Regions from separate parts of the Streptomyces sp. NPDC046862 genome, predicted to be linked through region 1. Evidence: riboswitches for the same ligand, from Rfam matches in the RefSeq annotation. Region 1 holds a riboswitch; the other holds the start of a gene.

Region 1 (4,700 bases):
ACACCTACCGCAACCCCTACTTCGGCCGGCAGTACAACGGCTCCCGTGACGTGGGGCTGGTGCGCGGCGCCTACCACTTCGCGGTGCCGAACAAGTCGTCAGGCACCACCCAGGCCGCGTACTTCCTGCGCAACGGCGGGGCCTGGCGCGCGGACGGCTGGACGCTGCCACCGGCGCTCGACATCGAGTACAACCCGTACGACAGGAAGAAGAAGTGCTACGGCCTCAGCAGGACCAGGATGGTCGACTGGATCAAGGCCTTCAGCAACGAGGTGAGGCGGCAGACCGGCCGCCGTCCGGTGATCTACACGACCACGCACTGGTGGAAGACGTGCACCGGCAACAGCAGGGCCTTCCGCTCGAACCACGCCCTGTGGCTCGCGCGCTACGACTCGGCGGACGCGGGTGAACTGCCCGGCGGCTGGACGTTCTGGACGATCTGGCAGCACGACAACGGCAGTGGCAGCCTGCCGGGCGACCAGAACCTCTTCAACGGGTCGACGGCCCAGCTGAAGCGGTTCGCGAAGGGCTGAGAACCCGACCGACCGCGACCTGCGTGCGGGCAGTGCCGGGCGCACGGGCGGACAGGCGGTATACAGAGGGTATGCGGAGTGGAACGCTCCGCATACGTTCGAGGCACAATGGCCTCAGCGCCTCGCCAGCGACCGCCCAGGCACCGGCCCCCACCACAAACGGAATGCCGACACCCCGATCGATACACCCCTCGGTTCAACCCAGTTCATCTTCCGTTCATCCAGGTTGCCTACGGTCAACACGCCACTGACGTCCAAAAGAAGCCCGGGTAAATGGAAAACTTCTCGCTGATCCTCGCGATCGTGGTGATCACCGCTCTCGCGTTCGATTTCACGAACGGTTTCCACGACACCGCCAACGCGATGGCCACCACCATCTCGACCGGCGCGATGAAGCCCAAGGTCGCGGTGGCCATGTCCGCCGTGCTCAACCTTGTCGGCGCCTTCCTCTCGATCGAGGTCGCAAACACGATCTCCAAAGGTCTCGTCGACGAGACCGGCATACGACCAGAGGTGATCTTCGCCGCGTTGGTCGGCGCCATCCTCTGGAACCTCCTGACCTGGCTCGTCGGGCTCCCGTCCAGTTCGTCGCACGCCCTCATGGGCGGCCTCATCGGTGCGACCATCGCCTCGGCCGGCACGGGCGCGGTGCACGGCGACGTCCTCGTCACCAAGGTGCTGATCCCCGCCGTCGCGGCGCCGCTGGTCGCGGGCATCGCCGCGATGCTCGCCTCGCGGCTGACGTACACACTCGGCAGGAACGCCCACGGCAAGGCCACGTCCAAGGGCTACCGCGCCGGCCAGATCACCTCGGCCGGGCTGGTCTCGCTGGCCCACGGCACGAACGACGCCCAGAAGACGATGGGCATCATCACCCTGGCCCTGGTCGCCGGCGGCGCGGTCGCCCCCGACTCCGACCCGCCGGTCTGGGTCATCCTCTCCGCCGGTCTCGCCATCGCGCTCGGCACCTACCTGGGCGGCTGGCGCATCATCCGCACGATGGGCAAGGGCCTCACCGACCTCCAGCCGCAGCAGGGCTTCGCCGCCCAGACCAGCGCGGCGACGGTCATCCTGGCCTCCTCCCACCTCGGTTTCTCCCTCTCCACCACGCACTCCGTCTCCGGATCGGTGATGGGCGCGGGCCTCGGCCGCAAGGGCGGTGTGGTCCGCTGGTCCACGGCCACCCGCATGTTCGTCGCCTGGGGCCTGACGCTCCCGGCCGCGGCCCTGGTCGGCGCCGGCGCCGAGTGGGTGACCTCCTTCGGCACCTGGGGCACGGCGCTGGTAGCCGTCTTCCTCGTCGCGTCCAGCGCGGCGATCTGGCTGCTCTCGCGCCGCGAGGTGGTCGACCACACCAACGTGAACGACGGCGACGAGCCCGCCGGCGTCGTGACCACGGCCATCGCGGCGGTCACCCCGCCCCCGGTCGGCCCGCTCACCGACGACCTCGCGGCCGCCGCCTCCGCCTCGGCCACCGCCACCGCCGACACCCCGGCGAAGTCGTCGGCGTCCGCTCTCTGAGCAAGGAAGAGACACCACCATGCACATCGACTGGGCAGCCCTCGGCTCCGTGTTCGGAGTCAGCCTCGTGGTCACCGTGGCCCTCGTCGGCCTGTTCACCCTCGGCATCGTCGGCCTCTCCAAGCGCGAGACGGCGACGGCCTCCGGCGACTCGGCGGCTCTCGCCACGACGGCGGCGTACGCGTGCTTCGCCGCCTGCGCGGCGGCGGTGGCGTACGGGATCTATCTGATCGTGGCCTGACACCACGCCACGCGAGCGTGTGGGGTGCGGGACGGAACGCCGTCCCGCACCCCACACGTATGTGGGCCTCAGCACACTCTCCCGTCGCAGGTCAACGGCAAGTTGACGCCCCTTCCAACCCCGTGGTGGACTGCCGGAGCCATGTACGACGGCAGAAGAGGAAGCCGGTGGAAGTCCGGCGCGGTCCCGCCACTGTGACCGGGGGAGCGATCCCCGGGAGTCAGGAACTCTCACCGTCGGTCTCGTCGAACCAGGGCGTGGACACCCTGAGTGAGGACATAACGCCATGCTCGGCTGCCGATTGAGGTTCAGCACCACCGCACTGCCGGATCCAGCGGTCACCACGGTCGGCTGAACGCATGCGTGCCGATCGCGTCTTCGCGTACGGCGCCGCCGCCGGGCTTCTCGGTGACCTGCTCCTGGGCGATCCCCGCCGTGGGCATCCGGTCGCCGTGTTCGGGCGGGCCGCGGGTGCCGTGGAGCGGGTGTTGTGGCGGGACCACCGGGGGTGGGGCGCGCTGCACACCCTCGTGTGCGCCGGTGGCGCCGTCACGCTCGGAGCCGTCGCCGCCCGTGCCGTACGGACGTCGCCCACCGCCTCCGTCGCACTGACCGGCGCGGCCACCTGGGCCGTCGTCGGGGGGACTTCGCTCGCGCGCGAGGCCAGGACCATCGGACATGCCCTTCAGGCGGGGGACGTCGAGGGTGCCCGGGAGCGGCTGCCGCATCTGTGCGGACGGGACCCGCAGGCCCTCGACGCCGACGGGATCGCCCGGGCCGTCGTCGAGTCCGTCGCCGAGAACACCTCGGACGCCGTGGTGGGAGCCCTGGTGTGGGGCTCCGTCGCGGGGGTGCCGGGGCTGCTGGGCTTCCGGGCCGTGAACACCCTCGACGCCATGGTCGGGCACAAGTCGCCCCGCTACCGGCGCTACGGCTGGGCCTCCGCCCGGCTCGACGACCTCGTGGGATGGCCGGGGGCCCGGCTCACCGCCGTCCTCGCGGCCGTGGCGGGTCCGCGTCCGCGGGGCGCCGTACGGGCGTGGCGAGCCGACGCGGACCGGCACCCGAGTCCCAACGCCGGTCCCGTGGAGGCCTCGTTCGCGGGTGCGCTGGGGGTGCGGCTGGGCGGGATCCTGTCGTACGGCGGACGTGTGGAGCATCGGCCTGTGCTGAACGGGAAGGGGCGTGCCGTGGACGTGGGCGACATCGAACGGGCCGTGAGGCTGTCGCGGCGGGTGAGCTGGCTGGCGTTGGGGGCCGGTGTCGCCGCACGGCTCGTCGCGAGGGGGCGCGGGGCATGAGCGGAGGTCTTCTCGTCGCCGGCACCACCTCGGACGCCGGCAAGAGCGTCGTCACCGCCGGGATCTGCCGGTGGCTGGTGCGACAGGGCGTCAAGGTCGCGCCCTTCAAGGCGCAGAACATGTCCCTCAACTCCTTCGTGACGTGTGAAGGCGCCGAGATCGGGCGGGCCCAGGCCATGCAGGCCCAGGCCTGCCGGGTCGAGCCGACCGCGCTGATGAACCCCGTGCTGCTCAAGCCGGGCGGGGAGCAGAGCAGTCAGGTGGTGCTCCTCGGCAAGCCCGTGGGCGAGTTGAGCGCACGTGGCTATCACGGGGGGCGGCAGCAGAAGCTGCTCGGGACCGTGCTGGAGTGCCTGGCCGAGTTGCGGGGCACGTATGACGCGGTGATCTGTGAGGGGGCCGGCAGTCCTGCCGAGATCAATCTGCGGCGGACCGACATCGTGAACATGGGCATCGCCCGAAATGCCCGGCCGCGGCTTCCCGTCCTCGTCGTCGGTGACATCGACCGGGGCGGCGTCTTCGCCTCCTTCTTCGGGACCGTCGCCCTGCTGTCGCGCGAGGACCAGGAGTGCGTCGCCGGGTTCCTCGTCAACAAGTTCCGGGGGGACGTCTCCCTGCTGGAACCCGGGCTCGACATGCTCCGCGACCTCACCGGACGGCGCACGTACGGCGTACTGCCCTTCCGGCACGGGCTCGGCATCGACGAGGAGGACGGGCTGAGGGTGTCCCTGCGAGGGACGGTACGGGAGTCGAACGTCGCCCCTGGCGTGGGTGAGGACGTGCTCCGGGTCGCCGTCTGTGCCATCCCCCTCATGTCCAACTTCACGGACGTGGACGCGCTGGCCGCCGAGCCGGGTGTCGTGGTGCGCTTCGTGGACCGGCCGGAGGAGCTGGCGGACGCCGACCTGGTGGTGATCCCGGGGACGCGCGGCACTGTACGGGCCCTGGAGTGGCTCGGGGAACGCCGGCTCGCGGACGCCCTTGTCCGAAGGGCCGCGGAAGGACGTCCGGTCCTCGGCATCTGCGGTGGCTTCCAGATCCTCGGCGAGCACATCGAGGACGACGTCGAGTCCCGGCGAGGGCACGTCGACGGGCTCGGGGTCC
Region 2 (4,700 bases), on a different contig from region 1:
GCGGCTGCTGGCGCGCGTGACCGGGCCGGAGGTGAGCGGCTTCCTGAAGGACGTTCACCGCTCCCACGGCGTCCGCTTCCGCCTCGCCGCCACGGTGTCCGACGTGGCCGTGGACACCTCGGGACGTCGGGTGACCGGCGTCGAGGTGTCGACCTCCGGGGGCCTGGAGCGACTCGACGCCGACCTCGTACTCGTCGGGATCGGCATGGAGCCGAACACCCACCTGGCCGACGCGGCAGGCCTGGACGTCGACAACGGCATCGTCGTGGACGAGTTCGCCCGCACGAGCGACCCGGACATCCTCGCCATCGGTGACTGCGCCAACCAGCCCAGCGCCTACGCCGGCAGGCGCGTCCGGCTGGAGTCGGCGCCAGGCGCCATCGAGCACGCCAAGGTCGCCGCGGCGACGATCCTCGGCCGGCCGCAGGCGTCCACGGCGGCGCCGTGGTTCTGGTCGCAGCAGTACGACCTCAAGCTCCAGATGGTGGGCCTTTCGGCCGGTCATGACCGGTGCGTCACCCGCAGCGGCACGGACACGACCTTGTCGGCCTTCTACCTCACGGGCGACAGAGTCGTCGCAGCCGACGTCATCGGCCGGCCGGCCGACTTCGCCACCGCCCGGCAGCTCGTCACCAGCGGCCGACCGGTCGACCCCGAGCGGTTGGCCGACAGCGAGATCCCGCTGGCCCGGGCCGCACTCTGATCCCGGCCACGCCCGCGGAGCGGTGACCGCTCCCGGGCCGGTCGACGCGGCCCGCGAAGGGCCGCCTGTCCATCAAGCACACCCGAGCAAGGAGAGGCAGTTCAGCCATGCCCAAGATCACCTTCATCGAGGACGGCGGCACCGAACACGTCGTCGAGGCCAACACCGGCGAATCGGTCATGCAGGCCGCGATGGACAACCTCGTCCCCGGCATCGTCGCCGAGTGCGGCGGCTACGCCAACTGCGCCACCTGCCACGTCTACATCGCCCCGGCCTGGGCCGACAAGCTGCCCGCTCCCGAGGAGATGGAGGAAGCCATGATCGAGGCCGCCTTCGACGTCCGGCCCACGAGCCGGCTCTCCTGCCAGGTCCAGGTGACCGAGGACACCGACGGCCTGGTCGTCCGGCTCCCCGCCTCCCAGACCGGCGCCTGACCCATTCCTTCCCCTCAACCACCCACCCTGACGCAAGAGGTGACACGATGACCACGAGCTCCACGACGGACATCCCCGGGCACGTACCGGCAGACCGCGTCGTCGACTTCGACTACCTGCGGCCCACCGGCGTCGATGAGGACCTGCACCTGGCCTGGAAGAACGCGCAGGACACACTGCCCGACATCTTCTGGACCCCCCGCAACGGCGGCCACTGGGTCGTCACCCGCGCCGGCGCCATCAAGGCGATCCAACTCGACCACAAACGCTTCTCGCACGCCCGCATGATCATCGGAGGCGCGGACGGGGCCGAGGGAGCCATCGTCGAGATGGACCCGCCGCGGCACGGCTCGTACCGGATGCTCGTGTCCCCCGCGTTCTCTCCCAAGGCCGTAGCGGGTCTGGAGCCGATCGTGCGGGAGACCACCGTTTCGATCGTCGAGGAGCTCCTCCCCAAGGGGGAGTGCGAGTTCGTCGGTGATTTCGCCAAGATCCTGCCCGTCGTCGTCTTCCTCGGCATCGTCGACCTTCCGCTGGGAGACCGCGACTTCCTTCTGCCGCACGCCGAGAAGGTCATCCGGCCGCGAAATCAGGAGGAGTACCTCGATAGCTACCTGGCCATGGCCGAGTACATCGCCCGCGCGCTGGCCGCCAGGGCCCAGCAGCCCGGAACCGATCTCCTGAGCAAGATCGTGACGGCGAAGATCGGTGGCGAGCCCATCGACTTCGAGGCGGCCGTGGCCCTGTCCGGGGTCGTCCTGGCCGGCGGTCTGGACACCGTCGCCTCGATCCTCGGCTTCGTCGTACGGTTCCTCGCGCTGAACCCGGGACACCGACGGCAGCTGATCGACGACCCCTCCCTCGTGCCCAAAGCCGTCGAGGAGCTCATCCGCCGCCACGGGCTCATCAACACCGCGCGGCTGATCACGCAGGACACCGAGTTCCAGGGCGTGCGGCTCAAGGAGGGGGAGCAGGTCCTCGTCCCCAACCACCTCTACGGCCTCGACGAGCGGCAGGTCGACAACCCGCTCGCCGTCGACTTCACCCGGCCCCACCCCGAACAGCACTACGCGGCCTTCGGCAACGGCCCCCACCGCTGCCCCGGCTCCTTCCTCGCCAAGCTCGAGCTCACGGTCTTCCTCCAGGAGTGGCTCGCCCGGATCCCGGACTTCGCCATCAAGCCCGGCACGACACCCCGCATGGCATCCGGTCCCGTCAACACCACCCACGAGCTCCACCTCGCCTGGGACGTCGATCCCCGCTGACACCGAGTGCGCCATGGACTCCTTCGGCCGCATCGTGTTCACGTCATCGGCCTCCGGCGCCTTCGGTAGCCCGGAGCAGACCAACTACGGCGCGGCCAAGGCCGGTCCACTCGGCCTCACCAACTGCCTCGGCTGGCAAGGGCGCAAGCACGGCGTCCGGCAGCCGCTGCGGAGATCGCCGACCACTTCGCCGACAGCGAGTCCGACGAGCACGGACACGACCTCCCCGAGCACGTGGTCGACGAGGGCCGCCCGGTGCCGGCGTGCAGGCTTCGGTCCACGGGCTCGGCCTCCGGGGCCTGAGCCCGCGTTCGACGTCGCAGGTCACTCGACCTGCTGAGACAAGCGGGATCGGGGCCGTGCCTGTGAGTCGCCCTGTCGCACCGCGCCCAGTCCGTGATCTTCTCGCGGACCGTGGAGGCACGGTGCCCGGCTCCGGGCGTCGGCGTGATAGCTTGCCGACGCCAGTCGAACCCACGTGCGTGGGTCAGGGAATCCGGTGGGAATCCGGAGCTGACGCGCAGCGGTGAGGGGGACGGGCGGGGCATCGGCCACTGGATCCCGCGACGATCCGGGAAGGCGCCTCGTCCGGGTGATCCCGAGTCCGAAGACCTGCTGGCGGCCCCGTGGTCGATCGATGGCGGGGGAGCACCGTACGACCGGGCTCCGCGTTCGAGCCCTCGACGACCAAGGATCGCACTCGTGCCGTTCGCACGCTCCGCCCGTTCCGCCGCCCTGCTCGCCGCCGCGGCTCTCGCCCTGACCGCGTGCGGGTCCGGCTCGTCCGCCGTACCGGACACCAAGGCCGCGGTGTCGCTCACCAACTGTGGGCACGCCGTACGCGTCGGGTCGCCGCCGGAGCGGGCCGTCTCCCTCAACCAGGGCACCACCGAGATCATGCTCTCCCTCGGCCTCGCCGACCGCATGGCGGGCACGGCGACCTGGACGGACCCCGTGATGAAGGGCTTGGAGGGGGCGAACCGCCGTGTGGAGCGCATCGCCGACAACAGCCCCTCCTTCGAGCGGGCGCTGGACGCCGACCCCGACTTCGTGGCCGCCTCCTTCGTCTCCACCCTCGGCAAGGGCGGCGTCGCGACCCGCGACCAGTTCGAGAAGCTCGGCGTGCCCACGTACGTCTCCCCGTCGGACTGCGCGGGCAAGGACAACTCGGGGGACGGCGACGGGGCACGGGCGAAGGCGCTGACCATCGACACCGTGTACGGCGAAGTCCGCGACCTGGCCGAGGTGTTCGGGGTGGAGAAGCGGGGCGAGGAACTCGTCGCCTCCCTCAAGAAGCGCATGGCCAAGGCCACTTCGGGGGTCGACGCCTCCGACGTGACCCTCCTCTACTGGTTCGCGAACTCCGAGTCGCCCTACATGGCGGGCTGTTGCGGCGCGCCCGGCGTCATCACACGCTCCCTGGGCGCCAGGAACGTCTTCGACGACACGCGCGAGGAGTGGCCCCAGATCAACTGGGAGACCGTCGCCGACCGCGACCCCGACGTCCTGGTCGTCGGCGACCTGACGCGCGCGTCGCAGACCGCCGAGTCGGCCGAGAAGAAGATCGCCTTCCTGGAGTCCAACCCGGTCACCAGGAACATGACGGCCGTGAAGAAGAAGCGGTACGTCCTGCTCAGCGGACAGGCCATGAACCCGACCATCCGGACGGTGGAGGGCGTGGAGCGAGTGGCCGCCGGACTGCGTGAGTTCGGGCTCGCCGGGTGACGACCCGCGCACTCCTCCTCGGTGTCACAGGGGCCGCTCTGCTGTGCGCGTCCCTCGCCGTGACGATCACCATCGGGCCGGCCGACATCCGCGTCGCCGACGTGTGGTCGGCGGTCGCCGCCCACCTGGGCTGGGGGAGCACCGGCCTGAGCCCCGTCCAAGACGGGATCGTCTGGCAGCTGCGGCTGCCGCGCACCCTGCTGGCCGCCGTGTGCGGGGCCGGCCTCGCGGTCTGCGGGACGGTGATGCAGTCCCTGCTGCGCAACCCGCTCGCCGACCCGTTCGTGCTCGGGGTGTCGTCCGGGGCGTCCACCGGAGCCGTCGCCGTGGTCGTGCTGGGGATCGGCGGCGGGGCCGTGTCGCTGTCGGCGGGCGCCTTCCTCGGCGCGCTGCTGTCGTTCGCGCTGGTGCTGCTGCTCAGCCACACTCTCGGCGGCACGACCGACCGGGTGGTGCTCTCGGGGGTGGCCTCGATGCAGCTCTTCTCCGCGCTGACCTCGTTCGTCGTACTGACCGCGGCCGACGCGGAGACCACCCGCGGGGTGCTGTTCTGGCTGCTCGGCTCACTCGGGG

Evidence for each region. A riboswitch is a leader RNA that binds a small molecule or an ion and turns the genes downstream of it on or off. The one in region 1 is predicted to bind cobalamin.
Region 2: another riboswitch for cobalamin. It lies ahead of AB0959_RS05875 (ABC transporter substrate-binding protein); the one in region 1 lies ahead of AB0959_RS03300 (cobalamin biosynthesis protein).

The regions. Positions count from the first base shown of each region.
Region 1 covers NZ_JBEYXP010000002.1:308,361-313,060, reverse strand. Annotated here, with positions in the region: gene AB0959_RS03315 (lysozyme) at 1-533, shown strand, start outside; gene AB0959_RS03310 (inorganic phosphate transporter) at 807-2,054, shown strand; gene AB0959_RS03305 (hypothetical protein) at 2,074-2,295, shown strand; cobalamin riboswitch at 2,404-2,546, shown strand; gene AB0959_RS03300 (cobalamin biosynthesis protein) at 2,655-3,596, shown strand; gene AB0959_RS03295 (cobyric acid synthase) at 3,593-4,700, shown strand, end outside.
Region 2 covers NZ_JBEYXP010000004.1:156,145-160,844, reverse strand. Annotated here, with positions in the region: gene AB0959_RS05895 (FAD-dependent oxidoreductase) at 1-703, shown strand, start outside; gene AB0959_RS05890 (2Fe-2S iron-sulfur cluster-binding protein) at 811-1,137, shown strand; gene AB0959_RS05885 (cytochrome P450) at 1,185-2,402, shown strand; gene AB0959_RS05880 (SDR family NAD(P)-dependent oxidoreductase) at 2,416-2,742, shown strand; cobalamin riboswitch at 2,851-3,037, shown strand; gene AB0959_RS05875 (ABC transporter substrate-binding protein) at 3,105-4,127, shown strand; gene AB0959_RS05870 (iron chelate uptake ABC transporter family permease subunit) at 4,124-4,700, shown strand, end outside.